One region of the Frankia sp. R43 genome, then DNA from elsewhere that is predicted to be linked to it. Evidence: riboswitches for the same ligand, from Rfam matches in the RefSeq annotation. Region 1 holds a riboswitch; each other region holds the start of a gene.
What was found. Region 1 has a riboswitch for cyclic di-AMP ahead of ACG83_RS26580 (transglycosylase family protein). Riboswitches for the same ligand answer to the same signal wherever they lie in the genome.
Positions count from the first base shown of each region.

Region 2: another riboswitch for cyclic di-AMP. It lies ahead of ACG83_RS42745 (transglycosylase family protein); the one in region 1 lies ahead of ACG83_RS26580 (transglycosylase family protein).
Region 3: another riboswitch for cyclic di-AMP. It lies ahead of ACG83_RS23560 (transglycosylase family protein); the one in region 1 lies ahead of ACG83_RS26580 (transglycosylase family protein).

Region 1 covers NZ_LFCW01000006.1:505,159-511,456, reverse strand. The annotation lists gene ACG83_RS26590 (transglycosylase family protein) at 5-691, shown strand; cyclic di-AMP (ydaO/yuaA leader) riboswitch at 2,028-2,266, shown strand; gene ACG83_RS26580 (transglycosylase family protein) at 2,268-3,011, shown strand; gene ACG83_RS26575 (DUF3151 domain-containing protein) at 3,147-3,575, shown strand; gene ACG83_RS26570 (adenylosuccinate synthase) at 3,664-4,947, shown strand; gene ACG83_RS26565 (hypothetical protein) at 5,093-6,091, shown strand; gene purD (phosphoribosylamine--glycine ligase) at 6,180-6,298, shown strand, end outside.
Region 2 covers NZ_LFCW01000005.1:642,467-648,764, reverse strand. The annotation lists gene ACG83_RS23545 (SDR family NAD(P)-dependent oxidoreductase) at 1-713, shown strand, start outside; gene ACG83_RS23540 (cytochrome P450) at 762-2,018, opposite strand; cyclic di-AMP (ydaO/yuaA leader) riboswitch at 2,448-2,648, shown strand; gene ACG83_RS42745 (transglycosylase family protein) at 2,661-3,038, shown strand; gene ACG83_RS42740 (serine/threonine-protein kinase) at 3,392-5,920, shown strand; gene ACG83_RS42735 (transglycosylase family protein) at 6,220-6,298, opposite strand, start outside.
Region 3 covers NZ_LFCW01000005.1:649,490-655,787, reverse strand. The annotation lists gene ACG83_RS23580 (glutamine amidotransferase) at 1-409, shown strand, start outside; gene ACG83_RS23575 (glutamate synthase) at 397-1,263, shown strand; gene ACG83_RS23570 (FMN-binding glutamate synthase family protein) at 1,367-2,701, shown strand; gene ACG83_RS23565 (XRE family transcriptional regulator) at 2,844-3,452, shown strand; cyclic di-AMP (ydaO/yuaA leader) riboswitch at 3,785-3,985, shown strand; gene ACG83_RS23560 (transglycosylase family protein) at 3,999-4,376, shown strand; gene ACG83_RS23555 (hypothetical protein) at 4,649-5,614, shown strand; gene ACG83_RS23550 (hypothetical protein) at 5,799-6,298, shown strand, end outside.

The DNA.
Region 1 (6,298 bases):
ACGCATGTCCGACGCACGTACCAGTGGCCGACAACGCCGCAGCAGTACCCGCAGCCGGGCCCGCACCCTCGTCCCCGTATCCGTCCTTGTCGCGACGGTCGGAGGCACAATCGCCATCAGCCAACCGGCGAATGCCGCAACGACCTGGGAAGGTCTGCGGCAATGCGAGTCCGGCGGCAACTACACGACGAACACCGGTAACGGCTACTATGGCGCTTACCAGTTCTCCGCCGGGACCTGGCAGAGTCTGGGGTACTCTGGCCTTCCACACACCGCTCCACCCGCCCTGCAGGACGAGGCGGCGCTGAAGCTCGCGCTCCGCTCCGGATTCGGCCAGTGGCCGGTGTGCGGGAGCGGAATGGGCGGCGACCAGCTCTCACCCGGCGCGTCGTCGTCGGGGTCAGGCAGCCAGGCCTCCCGTACGGCCGAGCGCACCAGTCTGGTCGCGCAGCCCGTCGCCACCACGGGTGTGCCCCCTCTGACGCGCAACTACTTCGCGTCGGTACACAACCAGGTCACTGACGAAATCAAGACCTGGCAGGAAAAGATGAACTCCCTCGGCTACTCCCTCGCCGTCGACGGCTGCTACGGGCCGAAGTCCGCAGCCGCGGCCAGGGACTTCCAGACGGCGCGCGGCCTCATCGTCGATGGCGTCCTCGGCCCGCAGACCTGGGCGGCCACCTTCGGCTGACGCCTGCCCGCCCCGGCGGAGCACTCGGTCGCCTGCCTGCCCGCCCGCTCATTCGCGGGCCCCAGCGCGCGGCACCGACAGCCAGCACCCCGTGAGGGCAACCTGCCTTCCACAGCCGAACCCTCCCGGCTGCACGGGGAAAGCCCCCGCCCGGACCGGATCGACGAGCCTTCCCATCTCATGGTGCACGACCGGAGATACCGCAGGTCGGAGCCGACGATGGAAAAGGCTCAACGCTGACAGGGACCCCGCCGCGAACCGGGAGTCGGTCGAGGGCGTGCATGCCGTCCTCGCCTGACAACGGTCGGCCCACCGACTGCGTTCCCGCTCCGGCGAGAGCGGGCCTTCACGGCCGTCCGACCGGATCCTCGTCCCTCCCTCCTCCCAGCCCCGAAAGCGCGGACGCGCGCCGGGGAGGCTCACCGCACCCGCCCGCTCCGTCCCGGTCGGGCGCGGTGATGCCAGGAGCCCCAGGAACCACCCGACCGTGGCTGCACCGTCCCAGCGCGGTTGTCCACACCTGATCCACATCTGAGTTGTCCACATCCGAGTTGTCGAGCACCTCGCCCGACGGGACGTTCCTCCCGGTCCGTCAAGCCCGGAAGGCGTCTCATCCAGTCGCCGTGACGTGCGACGGCCCGCCCGCCCGGCGCTGACCCAGCCGTGGCGCGCGGGACGCAACGCGGAGCGCCCCAACGGTCCGCGTGTCGCAGGACCCGGACAGCCCCACCGCCGGAGCGGTACCGGCCTCGGGGCAGGTGTCCGGGCGTCGCGGCCTTCCCGCCGATCATCTCGATCACCCGCGGGATGCGTTCGGCGCGCATTCCCTCCACGGCCGCGCCGAACGACCTCCCTCGACGACGCCACCTCACCGCACCGGTCATGGCCAGATCGGTACCCGCCCCACACCGGCGATCCCGGTAGGCGGGCGTGGCGTCGGCGCTCTCCAGCTGCCGGTGGCCGGCGCCGTCGCCGGCCCCCCACCGCCCGCCGCCGACCCTCCCTGGCGCCGCCCCGTGTCCCCGGGCGCCCAGGCCTGGGCCGCCGAGCGGGCATCGCCGGTCATGGACCTTCCTCGGGTCATGGACCGTCCCGGCCTGAAGCCGGCAGGGGCGCCAGCCGCATGACGGACCCCCGGTGCGTCCGAGATGTCGAGGGGACGGTAATGTGGCGCGGTTCGGGTGTGATGACCATCTCCTCCACCCATCCGTCAATTGGCCCGTTCGGGTGACTCCGATATGGTCCTTTCCGATCCCGCCCTGGCCAGCGGGATTTGCGTCATGTAGGTAGATCTCGCTACAGTTCCGCCCACTCGCCTCCCCCCGGGGCGAGGTCGTGTGGACGGACGCCGAATCCTGCCCCCGTCCACTCGGCCGGTACTGGAGCGGACGACACAGGGCAGGAGTGGGGGACCCACCATCCGGGCGCATTCGTTGCGTCCTAGGGGTTAAGCCGGCGTACCGATACAGCCGGGACACACCGGTCCGCGAGGACGGGCCGGGTCCTGGTACGCCGACCGGGCAGCTTCCAGCCCGAACCCGACAGCTCACCCCGCAGGCGACGGGAAGGACACCTGATGCGGTCGCATGATCGTGATCCCGTCCGTTCGACCGGTCGTGGTGGCAGGCACCGCGCGGCGCAGCCGCCGTCCACCGCCACCCGTGTCCTGCGGACCACCGGGGCCGTCACGGCCCTGGTCGGAACGGGGCTCGCCGTCACCGCGGCCCCTGCCGGCGCCGCGACGGCGGATGATTTCGCCCGGCTACGCCAGTGCGAGTCCGGCGGCAACTACGCCATCAACACGGGCAACGGCTTCTACGGCGCCTACCAGTTCGACCAGCGCACCTGGACAGGCCTCGGCTACCCCGGTCGACCCGACCAGGCTCCGCCGGCGATGCAGGACGATGCCGCCTACAAGCTGTATGACTCGCGTGGCTGGTCACCGTGGCCGGCCTGCAGCAACAAGCTCGGCCTGACGCGCAACGGCCCGGCCCCGGAATCCTCGGGCACCATCGGCGATGCCGTCGAGCAGGCCCTCACCCCGGCCGAGCCCCCCATGACCCTCGAACGCGCACGCAGCCAGGTCGGCACCAACTTCGGCGGTGAAGCGCTGAACGTCGGCATGGGCGACGAGGTACGCGCCGACGCGTTCGTGTGGCAGGCCGAGATGCGCGAGCGCAAGTTCGTGCTGACGGTCGACGGCAAGTTCGGCCAGGAGTCCCAGGGCGTCGCCGCGCTCTACTCATACCTGACGCGGATCAGCGACGGGCAGCCCGGCGTGGTCGGGCAGAACCTGTGGAGCGCCACCGTCACCAGCTGACCTGGCTCCGGGTGCCTCATGCCAGTTTGGCAGGTCGTCGTATGCCTGGTTGGCATGTGGGCCGCGGCGGGACCAGCAGTCAGCCGGTGGGCCCGCCCGGCGCCGGGCGTGACGCCGGTCAGGCAGGATGTGCCCATGACGACACCGCCCGCGAACCAGAACCTGCTGTCGGGTCCGCCGCCGACGCTGCTTCCATCCGACGCCGCTGTGGTGGAGGCGATGACCTCGGGTGCGGGCGCGGAGTCCGTCGCGGCCCGTTTCCCCGCTGCCTGCCTCGGCTGGGCGATCCTCGCGGAGGAGGCGCTCGGCGCGGGTCAGCCGGTGGCGGCCTACGCCTACGCGCGTACCGGCTATCACCGGGGCCTCGATCAGCTCCGGCGGTCCGGATGGAAGGGCCACGGGCCCATTCCGTGGTCTCATGAGCCGAACCGCGGCTTCCTGCGCGCGCTGGCCGCACTGTCGCGGGCTGCGGCGGAGATCGGCGAGGACGCGGAGGCGACCAGGTGCCGCGAGTTTCTCGCCGACAGCGATCCGGTCGCACTCCGTGAACTCGACCTCGCATAGTAGTCATGAGATGGCATAACGCAGCGAGCTTTTCCCTGTCGAGGCCGATCGGGTCCCGACAGGGCGATATCCCTAGTAACCTCGCCCGGTGCCTGCTCTAGTCCTCATCGGCGCCCAGTGGGGCGACGAAGGAAAAGGAAAGGCGACCGACCTCCTGGGCGGCGCCGTCGACTACGTCGTTCGGTACCAGGGAGGTAACAACGCCGGCCACACGGTGGTGATCGGTGCGGAGAGCTACGCTCTGCACCTGATCCCCTCCGGAGTTCTGCGAGCCGACTGCGTCCCGGTCATCGGGAACGGTGTCGTCATCGACCCGGGCGTGCTGCTGTCCGAGATGGACGGGCTGCAGGCTCGGGGGGTCGACGTCTCCCGGCTGCTGATCAGCGCGGACGCACATCTGATCATGCCGCACCACCGGGCGCTCGACCGCGTCACCGAGCGATACCTCGGCAAGGCGCGGATCGGTACGACCGGCCGCGGCATCGGCCCCGCCTACGGGGACAAGGTCGCCCGCACCGGCATCCGTGTCCAGGACCTGCTCGACCCGGGCATCTTCCGGCAGAAGCTGGAGCTGGCGCTGCGGGAGAAGAACCAGGTCCTGACGAAGGTCTACAACCGGCGCCGGATCGATGTCGACGAGGTGGTCGAGGAGTACGCGGCCTACGCGCGGCGGCTGACGCCGCACATCGCCGACACCGGTCTCCTGCTGGACACGGCGCTGCGCGACGGCAAGGTCGTGCTTCTCGAGGGATCGCAGGGCACGCTGCTCGACGTCGACCACGGCACGTATCCGTTTGTGACCTCCTCCAACCCGACGGCCGGCTACGCGGCGACCGGGGCGGGGATCGGTCCGACCAGGATCAGCCGGGTCGTCGGGATCATCAAGGCGTACACCACCCGGGTGGGTTCGGGGCCCTTCCCCACCGAGCTCGACGACAAGGTCGGTGAGGAGCTCCGCCGGATCGGTGGCGAGTTCGGCGTGACGACCGGCCGGGCGCGGCGCACCGGCTGGTTCGACGCGGTGATCGCCCGCTACGCCGTACGGGTCAACGGGCTCACCGATCTGTTCCTGACAAAGCTCGACGTGCTTTCGGGCTTCGACACCGTGCCGGTCTGCGTCGGCTACGAGATCAACGGCAGGCGGACCGACGAGATGCCGATGACGCAGACGGACTTCCACCACGCGAAGCCGATCTACGAAGAGCTCCCCGGCTGGCATGAGGACATCTCCGGTGTGACGGACTTCGCCGACCTCCCGGACGCCGCCCGGGCGTACGTGGCGACGATCGAGGAGATGTCCGGAGCCCCGGTGTCGGCTGTGGGTGTCGGTCCCGGCCGGGCACAGACCCTGGTGATCAACGAACTGCTCTGATCACGCTGTCGCGCCACACTGGCGCACGACGCCCCGATTCGGCGCGGTGATCCCCCACGCGCCGACAACGGCCTCGGGTTGCGCTACACAGAGTTACGGCCCAGGCTGACGTCGTCACAGTTGGCGACGACCGGGGGTGATGACGATGGCGGGGCTACCGCCGCACCCCTCCTGGGACGACGACCGCGCCGACGCGCGCGACAGCGGGCCGACCCAGCCGGTGCCGACGCCCGCGTCGACATCGGCGTCGGCGTCGGCGTCGGCGTCGGCGTCGACCGAGCTCGACACGACGAGGGCGACCGCGCCGCGTCAGCCCAGCCCGGCCCGCTGGTCGCCGACGGTCCGGCCGGATCATCCGCTTGGACGCGGAATCGACCCGGCGACCTGGCCGGTCGGCTTCTCCCCGACCGGGGAGGCGCTCCCGGAGACCCTGACCGATGTCCTGCTGCGCGGAAGCCACGCGATCCGCAGCTCGAAACGCGCCGAGGCGCTGCGTCTGGAACGGGCGGCGGCCATCGCCGAACACGTCCAGGCGCAGATCACGGAGTTCCTCTCCTTCTGCGCGGCGGAGAATCTGACGCCCCCGGTGACGGTGCGCGCGAACGGGCGGCGGGCGGACCGCGGCTGGGACGCCGGCGTCAGCGGCGCCGGCTCGGGCCGGCCGGGATCGATCCGGACCCCCGGGGCCGGGGCCGGCTTCGACGAGGGCCACGGCGATCGCCGCGTTCGCGGCGGGCGTCGCGGTCGTCACGATGAGGACGATCACGGTGAGGACGCCGTGGAGGCCGAGGATGGTCCGTCCGCGGACCGGCGGGGCGTGCGGGGCGCGGGTGGCCCGCACGATCACCGGCGGCCGCTGCTGCGTCGCGAGCGGCTGCACGCCTGGCCGCTGCTCTACTGGCGGTGTGAGAGCTTCCCTGCCCCCGGCCGGTCGCTACACCTGTTCGTCGAGCCCGGCGGACGCACCTTCGAGGGCCGGGACGACCCGGCACCGCTGACCGTGCTCGGCCGCGAGCCCCACGTGTGGCCCGTCGACGCTCCGGCCATCGTCCAGACCATGGCCGAGGTCGATGCCCGGCGCTGCGCGCTGCACCTCGTGCACGGCATGGCCCACCTGCTCTGGCAGGCCGGGGTCGGCCTCTGAGACCACGGTAAAAAGGCTCAACGATCAAGGCGCGCGCTAACCTGGACCCCGTGACTTCCGCGGCTGCGTCCTTCGCCCCCTCCAAGCGATGAAGGTTCTTGTTGTCGGGTCCGGTGGGCGTGAGCATGCTCTTTGCCGCGCGCTCTCCCGGGATCCGGCGGTCGGCGGGCTCGTGTGCGCCCCTGGAAACGCTGGTACAGCGGAGCT
Region 2 (6,298 bases), on a different contig from region 1:
CGGAACCGCCTGCTCCCTCCGCCCCGCCCGCGTCCCCCGCCTCACAGCCCGCTGCCCGCCTCGACGGAGCCGTTCGTCCGGAGCCGGAGGTGGTCACGCTGGTCGCGGACGTCTCGACGCAGGAGTGCGGCGCACGGATGACCGAGCTCGCGCTCGCCAGCTTCGGGCGCCTGGACGTGGCCGTCCTCAACGCCGGCATCGGCGGGACCGTGCCCTGGGAGGCCGACGGAGCGATCGAGCGGCTGGACCGGATCCTCGCCGTGAACGTCCGTGGTGTGGCGATCGGCATCCGTTCGGTCGCGCCGGTGCTGCGGGCCGGCGGCGGGGGCTCGATTGTCGTGACGGCGTCAAGCGGTGGGCTGCAGGCGGATCCCGGCAACTGGGCCTACCACGCGTCGAAGGGCGCGGTGATCAATCTGGTGCGGGCCGCGGCGGTCGACTACGCGGCGCAGAACATCCGGGTGAACGCGGTGGCGCCCGGCCTGACCGAGACGTCGCTGATGGCCCCGTACCTGTCGCAGCCGGCGGTCGTGGAGGCCAGCAGCCAGCGGATCCCGCTGCAGCGTTGGGGCCGTGCGGACGAGCAGGCCGGCGCCGTCTGGTTCCTGGCCTCCGCGGCGGCCTCCTACATCACGGGCACCACGCTCGTCGCCGACGGCGGGCTGACCTCGCATCACGGCGCCGTCCCGCTGCCGCGGGTGCAGCGGGACTAGCGCTCGGAGGCCGGCCACGCCGAAAGCCCGGTTACGCCGAGAGCCCGGTTACGCCGAGAGGCGCAGTGGCAGCCGGCTCATCGCGCGTACCCAGGCGCTGGGCCGGTAGCTGGGCTCGTCCAGCAGGGTGATCTTCTCGGTGCGGGCGAGCAGGGCACGCAGCGCGATCGCGCCCTCGGCGCGGGCGAGCGGCGCACCGAGGCAGTAGTGGATGCCCAGGCCGAGACCGAAGTGGCGGGGAGCGCTGGTCGTCTGCGCGTAGCGGGCGACGTCGAAGTGGTCGGGTTCGCGGTACACGTCAGGGTCACGGTTCGCGGCTCCGATGAGCATCACCACGCTGTCGCCGCGGCTGAACGGATGGCCGTTCAGCTCGGTGTCCCGCAGCACGGTGCGGATCAGGAAGGGGAACGTGGGGTCGTAGCGGAGCATCTCCTCGATCGCCGCCGGTACGAGCTCGGGTTCGGCCCGTAGCCGCGCCAGCTGGTCGGGGTTGCGCAGGAGCGCCACGATGCCGCTGCCGATCAGGTTCACCGTCGTCTCGAACCCGGCCAGGAGCAGCAGGATGCAAAGGTCGAGCAGTTCCTGCTCCGGGAGCACGTCGCTGTCCTGCCCGGCTGCGACGAGCTGGCTGAGCAGGTCCTCGCGTGGCTTCGCCCGGACCTCGGCGATCAGGCCACGGAAATAGTCCTGGATGGAGTGCGTGGACTCGGCGCGGGCGCGCAGGTCCTCCGGTGTGAGGGTCATGTCGGGGGCCAGACCGCGTACGAGCGGGACGACCCATTCGCTGAAGACCGGCTCGTCCTCGGCCGGGACGCCGAGCAGGCGGCAGATGACCGACAGTGGCAGCGGGCGGGCGAACGCTTCGATCATGTCGACCTCGCCGGCCGCGAGAGCCGCGTCGAGCAGGGTGTCGACGACCGAGGTGATCTCGGCGGTCAGGGTCGCGACGACCCCCGGGGTGAAGGCACGGTTCACCAGGCCACGAAGCCGGGTGTGCTCCGGCGGGTCCTTCCGGAGCAGGGACTTCAGCCCGCTGTCGTCGGATCCGGTCGACCGATGGGCACCCGCGTGGAGGCCGGCCGAGTAGCCGCTGCCCAGGTCCGGGCTCTGGAAGACCGCGGAGCAGTCGGCGTGCCCGGTGATGATGGTGGTGACCCAGCCGCGGACCTCACTGCGGACGAACGCTCCGCTCTCCTGGATCGACCGGTAGGTGGGGTACGGGTTCTGCCGGCTGACCGCGTCGAGCGCGACCAGGATCGGCGGTGGCTGTTCGCTGGTCTTCTGCGGCGGCGGTGCGCTGTCCATCGCGAGCTCCTCTGCGACGTGCGTCGCGACTTATACTTCGAATATCGGCGGATGGCGTCAACCATCATCTCTGTCGCCAATCGCGGGATAGTACCGACAAATCCCCCGCGCACTGCCGGCCGGAAGCCCCGTGGCCAGGCGGCGTTCTGTCTGTTTCGCGTGATGTGTTCTCCGCGGGCCGGAGAATTTCTCGTCGCGCAGCCGAGTCCGGCGGTCACCGGGTGCACGGTGGTTCCGGTTGTGCTGTGGCGGGATGCTGACGCTGATGGAATGTCGGCGGCATGAAAGGGGCGTTCCACCGGGTCGAGGAGGCCGGCAGCGGCTTTCAAGGCCTCCTGGTGCTGAGTGGTGCTCTTCACGGAGGCCTGGAAATCGCGGGCGGGTGGTGGGTAACGTTGGTGACGTGCTTCCGGACCTGGGAAGCGCACATCGGGTGGCACGCCGAATCCCGCCTCGCCCGGTGCTTCGACATCCAGTAGGCGGGAGCGGGGGACCCAGGTTCCCGGGCGTCGTAGGCAGGCGTCCTCGGGGTGAAGCCGCATAGTGCGGTCGACCTGTCACGCACTGTGTGGCCGGGCTTTTCCGGCTCGAACCCGACAGCTAACTTCGTAGGTGTGGGGAAGGGTTTTTATTTTGTCCCTGATGACTTCGGGTGCTCGCAGGAACCGTCGTTCCATCCGTCGTGGCCGTGCTTTGCTGGTCGCGCCGGTGTTGGCGGCGACGATTGGTGGCGGTATCGCGATGTCCCAGCCGGCGGGTGCTGCGGCGCGGCCGGATGCGCATAGGTTCCTGAGTGCTGTGGTGCCGTGTGAGTCCGGTGGTAATCCGCGTGTGGTGAACTCGATTGGGGCTGGTGGGCTGTTCCAGTTCATGCCGGGTACGTGGCATGCGGTGGGTGGTAAGGGTCTGCCGCAGAACGCGAGTGTGGCTGAGCAGTGGAAGCGTGCGCATATTCTGTATGCGCAGCAGGGTTCGAGCCCGTGGGTGAGCTCGAAGCCGTGCTGGGGCCACAAGGTCTGAGCCCGGGTGAGCCCTCGGGCCGCACTGCGGAGCACCTCCCGGTGAGAACCGTGCCGGAGTCGGTGCTCTGGTGATCATGCCGGTGTGCCCGGACGTCCACGAGACGTCCGGGCACACCGGCATTTTGTGCGTTCGGTCGGCTGGCGGCCGGGCCGCGGTCATGGCTGGTCGCCTCAGGCGGCGGGGCGGGGCGGGGTGGGGCGGGAGCGGCGACCGCGGACGAGGTCTCGCGTGCCGTGCCCTGAATGATGCATAGAGTCAGGGTTGGCTATTGTTTTGGCTGAATGGCCGGCGCTGGGCTGTTTGTGCTGGTCACCGCTGTGCGGCACGGAACCCGACCCTGAGGGAGACCGATGAACGGTACGCCACCAGGCGCACCTGACGGATCGGGGCCGGCCCCGGATGCGGTGTTCAATCCGCTCACGCCCCAGGATCCTCGCGAGATCAGCGGCTACCGGCTCCGGGCCCGGATCGGCGCCGGTGGCATGGGTGCGGTGTACCTGTCCTACACCCCTGGTGGCCGGCCGCTCGCGCTCAAGGTCGCCCGGCCGGAGTTCGCCTCCGACCCCGAGTTCCGCCGCCGCTTCGAGAAGGAAGTGGCGATCGCCCAACGCGTCCAGGGCCTGTACACCGCCCCGGTCATCGACAGCGACGCCCAGGCCCCGCGCCCCTGGATGGCGACCGCCTACGTCGCGGCGCCCTCCCTCGCCGTGGCCGTCGCCCGCCAGGGCCCGCTGCCGGTGGAAAGCGTCCTCGTGCTCATCGCCGGGGTCGCCGAGGCACTGCAGTCCATCCATGTGGCGGGCGTGATCCACCGGGATCTGAAACCGGGGAACGTCATCCTTGCCGCCGACGGCCCGCGGGTCATCGACTTCGGCATCTCCCGAGCTGTCGAGGCGTCGTCGGTGCGGCTCACCAGAACCGGCGAACCGATCGGCACACCCGCCTTCATGGCGCCCGAGCAGATTCGCGGGAAAGCCCTGGACACCTCGGGTGACGTCTTCTCGCTCGGGGCCACCGCCTATTACGCGGCCACCGGCGAGCTGCCGTTCGGCGCGGATGTCGCCGTGTTCCACCGCATCGTGAACGAGCAGCCCGACTGGGACAGCTGCCCGGAGCAGATCCGCGGCATTTTGGAGCGCTGCCTGGAAAAGGATCCGGCGGCCCGGCCCACCCCCACCGATCTGATCAGCCTGTGTCGGAGGCAGTCAACAGACGAACGGCTTCGCGTCGGCGAGGGCTGGCTGCCGCCGACCGTTCTCGCCGACCTGACGCGCTACGTCCTCACCCCGCAGGAACCGTTCGGATCCGGGGATTCCGGGGATTCCGAGGGAGCCGGCGGCACCGTCGGCACCCTCGGCGGCGCGGAGGACTCCGCGGGTGAGGTGGCGTCCGCACTGCCGGCCGCGCCCGCGTCCGCGCCCGCGCCCGCGCAGGAAGCGAAGTCGTCGACGCCCACGTTGCCGGACAGCGACGGTCGTCGCCGTGGTCGTCGCCGCGGCCGGTCCCGGCTCGGCGGCGTGCTGGCCGCGGCCGTCGCCGCGCTCGTGGTGCTCGTCGCGGCCGTGCTTCTGCTGACCCGGCACAACGGGCCTGTCGATCGTCTGGCCGGTGGGGACGACCCCGGGGCCGACCCGGGCGTCGAGACGGGTTCGGTGCTGACGGGCTCGTCGCCGTCAGGCGGCCCGGGCGCCGGTACCGGTTCCGTCGCGGGCGGCGGCGTGCCGCTTTCCGGCTCGGATGCGGGCATGGCCGCCGGTTCGGTGCCTGGCGGCTCGGCGGTCACCGGGGCCGGGAACGCCGCTGCCCTGCCGTCCGCCCAGGCGGTGCCGGCATCCGGCCTGCCGGCGCAGCAGCAGGGCCGCGCGACCACAGCGCGCGGCGGGGTGTACCGGATTGCCCCTGACCGCAGCGGTGTCGAGGTGTACTCGGGGTCCGGCACGAACTGGGTTCCGATCGGCGGGCCCACCGGGAAGCTCTACGGCGGAGGTTACGGCCTTTTCGCGACCAGCCGGGACAGCGGTGACATCTCCCGGTACCTCGGTTCCCCGGGCCGGTGGGAGGTCATCGGAGGGCCCGGCGCGCAGTTCGTGGTGACGGGTGATCGGCTGTACTCGCTGACTCCGGACAAGCAGGGTGTGTATGTGTATTCCGGGTCGGGGACGAACTGGGTGCAGATCGGTGGTCCTGGGGTGGTGCTTTACGGTGGTGGGTATGGTCTTTTTTCGATAGCGCCGGGTTCGGGTGATATTTACCGTTATTCGGGTTGGTCGACGAACTGGGAGCTGGTGGGTGGTCCTGGTGCCCAGTTCGTGGTGACGGGTGATCGGCTGTACTCGCTGACTCCGGACAAGCAGGGTGTGTATGTGTATTCCGGGTCGGGGACGAACTGGGTGCAGATCGGTGGTCCTGGGGTGGTGCTTTACGGTGGTGGGTATGGTCTTTTTTCGATAGCGCCGGGTTCGGGTGATATTTACCGTTATTCGGGTTGGTCGACGAACTGGGAGCTGGTGGGTGGTCCTGGTGCCCAGTTCGTGGTGACGGGTGATCGGCTGTACTCGCTGACTCCGGACAAGCAGGGTGTGTATGTGTATTCCGGGTCGGGGACGAACTGGGTGCAGATCGGTGGTCCTGGGGTGGTGCTTTACGGTGGTGGGTATGGTCTTTTTTCGATAGCGCCGGGTTCGGGTGATATTTACCGTTATTCGGGTCGGTCGACGAACTGGGAGCTGGTGGGTGGTCCTGGTGCCCAGTTCGTGGTGACGGGGAATCGGCTGTACTCGCTGACCCCGGACAAGCAGGGTGTGTACATGTACTCCGGGTCGGGCACCGACTGGATCCACATCGGCGGCCCTGCCGAGAGCATCGCCCCGGGCTCGTAGCCCGCGAGTCCCGCGAATCCGCGGCCTTGCGAGCCCTGTGGCCCTTGCGAGCCCTGTGGCCCTTGCGAGCCCGGTTTTCCCAAGCCCCGTGGGCCCGCGTCGAGGCCGGCCGAGCTGCTTAGGGCCTCAGGCCAAGCGGTGTGGACGCGGAAACGCCGGTACGCCCGGACGTCTTGTGAACGTCACGGGCGCACCGGCGTCATACCCAGGGCGGTAGCCCCAGCCCTGACACACCTCACCCAGCCACAGCCAACCCACAAAGGCCGCGCGACACCGGATCAGCGCATCGATCGATCAACTCAGACCTTGTGGCCCCAGCACGGCTTCGAGCTCACCCACGGGCTCGAACCCTGCTGCGCATACAGAATATGCGCACGC
Region 3 (6,298 bases), on a different contig from region 1:
CCCGTTCTCGGTCGGGTCGGACCAGTGCCTCGTCCACAACGGCTCGTTCGCGAACCACGCGACGATCCGGCGTGAGCTGCAGGCCGAGGGGGTGCGGTTCGACTCGGACAACGACTCGGAGGTCGGTGCCCGCTTCGTCGCCGCCCGCCTGGCCGCCGGTGAGGATCTCGACAAGGCGCTGCGCGGGCTGTGCGAGCGCTTCGACGGGTTCTACACGCTGCTGGTGACCAGCGCCGACGGGTTCGCGGTCGTCCGGGACGCGATCGCCTGCAAGCCGGCGATCATCGCCGAGACCGATGCCTGGGTGGCGATGGCGTCCGAGTTCCGCGCCCTGGCGGACCTGCCGGGCATCGACACCGCCCGCATCTACGAGCCCGAGCCGGAAAGGGTCTACGCATGGCAGCGCTGACGGGGACGGACACCGCTACCAGCAGGGCGGACACCCGCACGTTCGACCTGTCGACGTCGAAGGTCCGCGAGCTCAACGCCGCGCTGCACGCGCTTGGCGCGGGCGGCGTGGGTGGCGTGGGTGGCGCGAGCGGCGTCGGCGGGCAGCCTTCCGGCCCGGTGCGGCCGTCGGACGGCGTTGCGGGCGGCGTAGCGGATGTCGTTCCGGCGGCGTTCGAGGTGCTGCGGCCGCAGGGGGCGCACGCGATCGCGGCCGGGGTGAACGCGCCGGTCACGATCGACATCCGCGGCCATGTGGGCTACTACTGCGCCGGGATGAACGACGGCGCGACCGTGGTCGTGCACGGCAACGCGGGCACCGGGGTCGCCGAGAACATGATGTCGGGGCTGGTGCGGGTCCGCGGGGACGCATCGCAGTCGGCGGGGGCGACCGCGCACGGCGGGCTGCTGGTGATCGAGGGGTCCGCGTCGATGCGCTGCGGGATCTCGATGAAGGGCGTCGACATCGTCGTCGGTGGTGACATCGGCCCGATGAGCGCCTTCATGGCGCAGGCCGGCCGGCTGGTGGTCTGCGGTGACGCCGGGGACGGGCTCGGTGACTCGATCTACGAGGCCCGGATCTACGTCCGCGGCAAGGTCGGTTCCCTCGGCGCGGACTGTGTGGAGAAGCCGATGCGGGACGAGCACCGGGCGGAGCTGGCCGAGCTGCTCGCCGCCGCCGGCCTCGGCGAGCCCGCGGAACCAGGAGAGCCGGGAGAGCCGGGGGAGCCGGGGTACGACCCGGCCGAGTTCCGCCGCTACGGGTCGGCCCGCACGCTCTACCACTTCGCCGCCCACAACTCCGACGCGTACTGAGCCTTTTCCGCCGTCGACTCCGGCCTGTGGCTACGGCACTCGACAAACGTGAGATGGAAAAGGCGCACTGACCGCGGATATCGTCCGTAGCCTGAGGAGATTCATGTCCGGCTATCCTTCGTCGCCCGCCACCTATGGCCTGCGCGAGTCGGCGACCTTCGACCGCGCCACCATCGCCGGCATCCAGCGGGCCGCGAGCACCGGCGTCTACGACATTCGCGGCTGGGGGGCCAAGCGGGCCCTGCCGCATTTCGACGACCTGCTGTTCCTGGGTGCGTCGATGTCCCGCTACCCGCTGGAGGGCTACCGCGAGCGGTGTGGCACCGATGTGATCCTCGGGGACCGCAACGCGAAGTACCCGCTGCACCTCGACATTCCGGTGACGATCGCCGGGATGAGCTTCGGGGCTCTCTCCGCGCAGGCGAAGGAGGCGCTCGGCCGCGGCGCGAGCGATGTCGGGACGTCCACCACCACCGGCGACGGCGGGATGACTCCCGAGGAACGCGACCAGTCGAAGCACCTCGTCTACCAGTACCTGCCGTCGCGCTACGGGATGAACCCGACCGACCTGCGCAAGGCCGACGCCATCGAGGTGGTGCTCGGGCAGGGCGCGAAGCCCGGCGGCGGCGGCATGCTGCTCGGCCAGAAGATCTCCGACCGGGTCGCCGCCATGCGCACCCTGCCGCCCGGCATCGACCAGCGCTCCGCCTGCCGGCACCCGGACTGGACCGGCCCCGACGACCTCGCCATCAAGATCCTCGAACTGCGCGAGATCACCGACTGGGAGAAGCCGATCTACGTCAAGATCGGCGCGAGCCGCCCCTACTACGACGTGAAGCTCGCGGTCGCCGCCGGCGCGGACGTCGTCGTCCTCGACGGCATGCAGGGCGGCACCGCCGCTACCCAGGACGTCTTCATCGAGCACGTCGGCATCCCGACGCTGGCCGCGCTGCCGCAGGCGGTGCAGGCGCTGGACGAGCTCGGCCTGCACCGAAAGGTCCAGCTGATCGTCTCCGGTGGCATCCGTACCGGGGCGGACGTCGCGAAGGCGATGGCGCTCGGCGCTGACGCCGTCGCCATCGGCACGGCGGCGCTGATCGCGCTCGGTGACAACCATCCGCGGTACGCGGGCGAGTACGAGCGGCTCGGCTCGGCGGCCGGCTACTACGACGACTTCCAGGACGGCCGCGACCCGGCCGGCATCACCACCCAGGATCCGGAGCTCGCGGCCCGGCTCGACCCGGTCGAGGGCGGCCGGCGGCTCGCGAACTACCTGCGGGTGCTGACCATGGAGGCGCAGACGCTGGCCCGGGCCTGCGGCAAGGCGCACCTGCGCAATCTGGAGCCCGAGGACCTCGTCGCGCTGACGGTCGAAGCCGCGGCGATGGCCCGGGTGCCGCTTGCCGGGACCACCTGGATCCCGGGCGCCGACCGGTGAACGGGGAGACGCGCTGAGCGGCGAGCCGCCCGGGCAGCCGAGCAGCCAGCCACCCGGGCAGCCGAGCAGGCGGCCGGACGGTCAGCGGAGCAGGCGACCGGACGGATCGGGCAAAGAGGGCGCCATCGCTAGTGTTTCGGGTGTGGGGGAGGAGAACGCGTCCCGGCAGGGGCGGCTGGAGCGTGCCATCGCGGGCAACGTCCGGCGCCTGCGCCATGACCGTGGGCTGACCCTGGCCGAGCTCGCGACGCGCAGCGGTGTGTCCAGCGCGATGATCTCGAAGGTGGAGAACGCGTCGATCTCCTGCAGCCTGACCACGCTCGACCGGCTCGCCGAGACGCTCGACGTGCCGGTGACGTCGCTGTTCCGCGGCGCGGACGCCGCCCGGGAGGCGGTCTTCACCCGCGCCGGCACCGGGCCGCGGATCACCCAGCGCGGGACCCGGGTGGGCCACGAGTACACCCTGCTCGGCGCGCTGCGCGGCCCGCACAAGCGGATGGAGGCCCACATCGTCACGCTGACCGAGCGCAGCGAGGAGTTCCCGCTCTTCCAGCACCCGGGTACCGAACTGCTCTACATGCTCGAAGGGGAGATGATCTACGGCCACGGCGATGCCAGCTACGTCATGCGCCCCGGCGACGCGCTGCAGCTTGACGGCGAGGGTGCGCACGGGCCGAGGGAGCTGGTCCAGCTGCCGATCCGGTTCCTGTCGGTCGTGGCCTACGGCGAGGTCGGCGCCGGCCAGCCCTGACCCCACCGGGTGCGGTGCCGGCGAAAACGGATCAAGTCATGATGTGTCGAAATTCGGGCCGGAAAAATTCTTCGTCGCCACGGCGGGAAATTCGGTCGCGGGCCCGATCGTGCCACGCACCTTGCGCAGTGGTTGGGTTGACGGGTGGTGACGAATCGCTGACGCCGGTCGCATGGCGCCGGGAGAAAAAGGGCGAATTCTCGGCCGGCTAGACGTAACGCGGAAGAAATTCAAGACCGAGGTGTCGGATGTGACGCTCCTCACAAAGCCTTTGAATTGGTTTGTGGCTCGTGTGTAACGTCACTGCCGTGCTTCCGACTGGGGAGCGCACATCGGGTGGCCCGCCGAATCCTGCCCCACCCGGTGATTAACAAAACCGCAGGCAGGAGCGGGGGACCCAGGTTTCCCGGACGTCGAATTGCGGACGTCCTTGGGGTGAAGCCGCCGAGAGCGCGATCTGAAAGCGCCGGCCGGCCGGGCCATTCCCGGGCCCGAACCCGACAGCTAACTTCGCAGGCGTGGGGGAAGGACACCATTTTGTCCACTATTACCTCGGCTGCCCGCAGGAACCGTCGTTCCATCCGTCGGGGCCGTGCTCTGCTCGTCGCGCCGGTGCTCGCCGCGACCATCGGTGGCGGTATCGCGATGTCCCAGCCGGCGAGCGCCGCTGCCCGGCCGGACGCACAGCGCTTCCTGAGCGCGGTTGTCCCCTGTGAGTCCGGCGGTAACCCCCGCGCGGTGAACTCCATCGGCGCGGGTGGCCTGTTCCAGTTCCTTCCCGGCACCTGGCACGGCGTCGGCGGCAAGGGCCTGCCGCAGAACGCCAGCGTCGCCGAGCAGTGGAAGCGCGCCCACATCCTGTACGCGCAGCAGGGCACCAGCCCCTGGTACTCCTCGAAGAGCTGTTGGGGCGGCAGGATCTGACCCGCAGCAGACAACACCGGTGCGCCCGTGACGTTCTCATGACGTTGCGGGCGCATCGGCGTTTGTGTGGCGTGTGAGTGGTTGTTGATTGTTGTCCGTTGTCTTCGTTTGGTATCCCCTGGGTCTGCTATCAGGCATCTGACAGCAGGCTGACAGCTGCCTGATAGCTTCGCTGTCCTTCCGGCCCGATAGAGCACGTATGTCGTGTGTGCCTGCCGCGCGGGAGGCATCCGGTGGTTGCGCCGGTGCTGGCATGCGTGGGGGTGCGAGACGTGGCTGTTCGCGATCTGTTTCGACTGAGCGAGTATGCGCCGGGCGAGGGCCGGGGCGGACCGTCCGCGGTACGGGACGTCGCGGGCAAGCCGGCGCCCTCGGCGTTGGGAAGACGACCGCGCCAGCTCCCGTCGAAGCGCCACGGGCTTTTCCTGGCGGTCATCGCGTTCACCGTGTCGTCCTGCTCGGGTGACGTCGCCGCGAGGCCCGAGACCGCGGTCACTTCGGGAGCGGCCTCGCCGGGGCCTGCCACGTCAGCACCGCGCGTGCTGGGTCTGTGGCCCGAGGACTTCGTGCTGACCGAGGACCTGGCGACAACCTATTTCTCCGGCGTTCCCGCCGAGACCGATACCGCCGCTGTCCAGCCCGGGAAACGGTACCCCCCTGAGTTCGCGGACTGCCTCGGCCTGTCGGCGACGGACCTCAACTACGAGCCCGAGGCGACCGCTGTCGGCGCGATCTTCGTGAGTGATGACGGGGACTCGTTCATCTCGTCCTACGCCGAAATAGTGACCGAGAAGCAGGCCGCTGCCGTCCGCGCGATGTGGGCCAATCCCCGGTTCGCGGACTGCTCGGGCAGGGAGACCCAGGCCCGAATCGACGAGTCCGGCGCCGACCCCGAAGGGCTCGAATATCAGCTGGCCGGGGTCCAGCGTCCCCCGGCGCCGACCGGAGCCGCTGGGTATCTGCGCGTGACGTTGCAGGTGCGAGAGCAGGAATTCACCTACGACATGGCGGTGGACAACCTCGTCTTCATCGTCGATCACGTCGCGGTGACCGTCACGTACACGAACTACGAGCCCGCCCCGCCGATGGATCGGCTGCAGCTGATCGCTGACCAGATCTCCGGCAAGCTGGCCCAGCAGCAGCTGCGCCCCATCGCCGGCCGGCCCACGTCGGCCGGTACCGGGCTCCAGGCCGCGGGGAAGGCTGACCCCTCGACCGTGCTTCCGGCGGTGGCCTGAGGCGCGGTGGCCTGAGTAGACAACACCAGTGCGCCCATAGCGTTCATGCGGCGTTGTGGGCGCATTGATGTCCATATGGCGTGTACGTGGGGGTGGGTGAGACATGGCTGTTCGCGATCTGTTTCGACTGGGTGGGCGGGCACCGGGCGAGGCCCGGTGCGGTCCGGCCGCGGGTCAGGATGCCGTGCTGACACAGGACACCGCGGGCCAGCGGCCGCCCTCGGTCCTCGGAAACCGACCGCGACAGCTCCCGCTGCAGCGCCACGGCCTCCTCCTGGCGGTCATCGCGTTCACCGTTTCGTCGTGCTCTGGTGACGGCGACATGGTCAGGAGATTCGAAACCACGGTCATCTCGGGAACGGCCACGCCGAGCGCCGGTACGCCGTCGGGGACGGCAACGCCGGAGCCGAGCGCGCTGGGTCTGTGGCCCGAGGACTTCGTGCTGACCGAGGGCCCGGCGACGGCCGGCTTCACCGGTGTGCCCGTCGATGCCGCCGCCGCTGTCCAGCCCGAGGAACGTTACTCCCCTGAGTTCGCGGACTGCGTCGGCTTTTCCATGGCGGAGCTCGACTACGAGATCGAGGCAGTCGCTGCCGGCGCGAGTTTCGTGAGTGACGATGGCGAGAGCGCGATCATCCTTTCCTCCGCCGAGATAGTGAGCGAGAAGCAGGCTGTTTTCGAGAC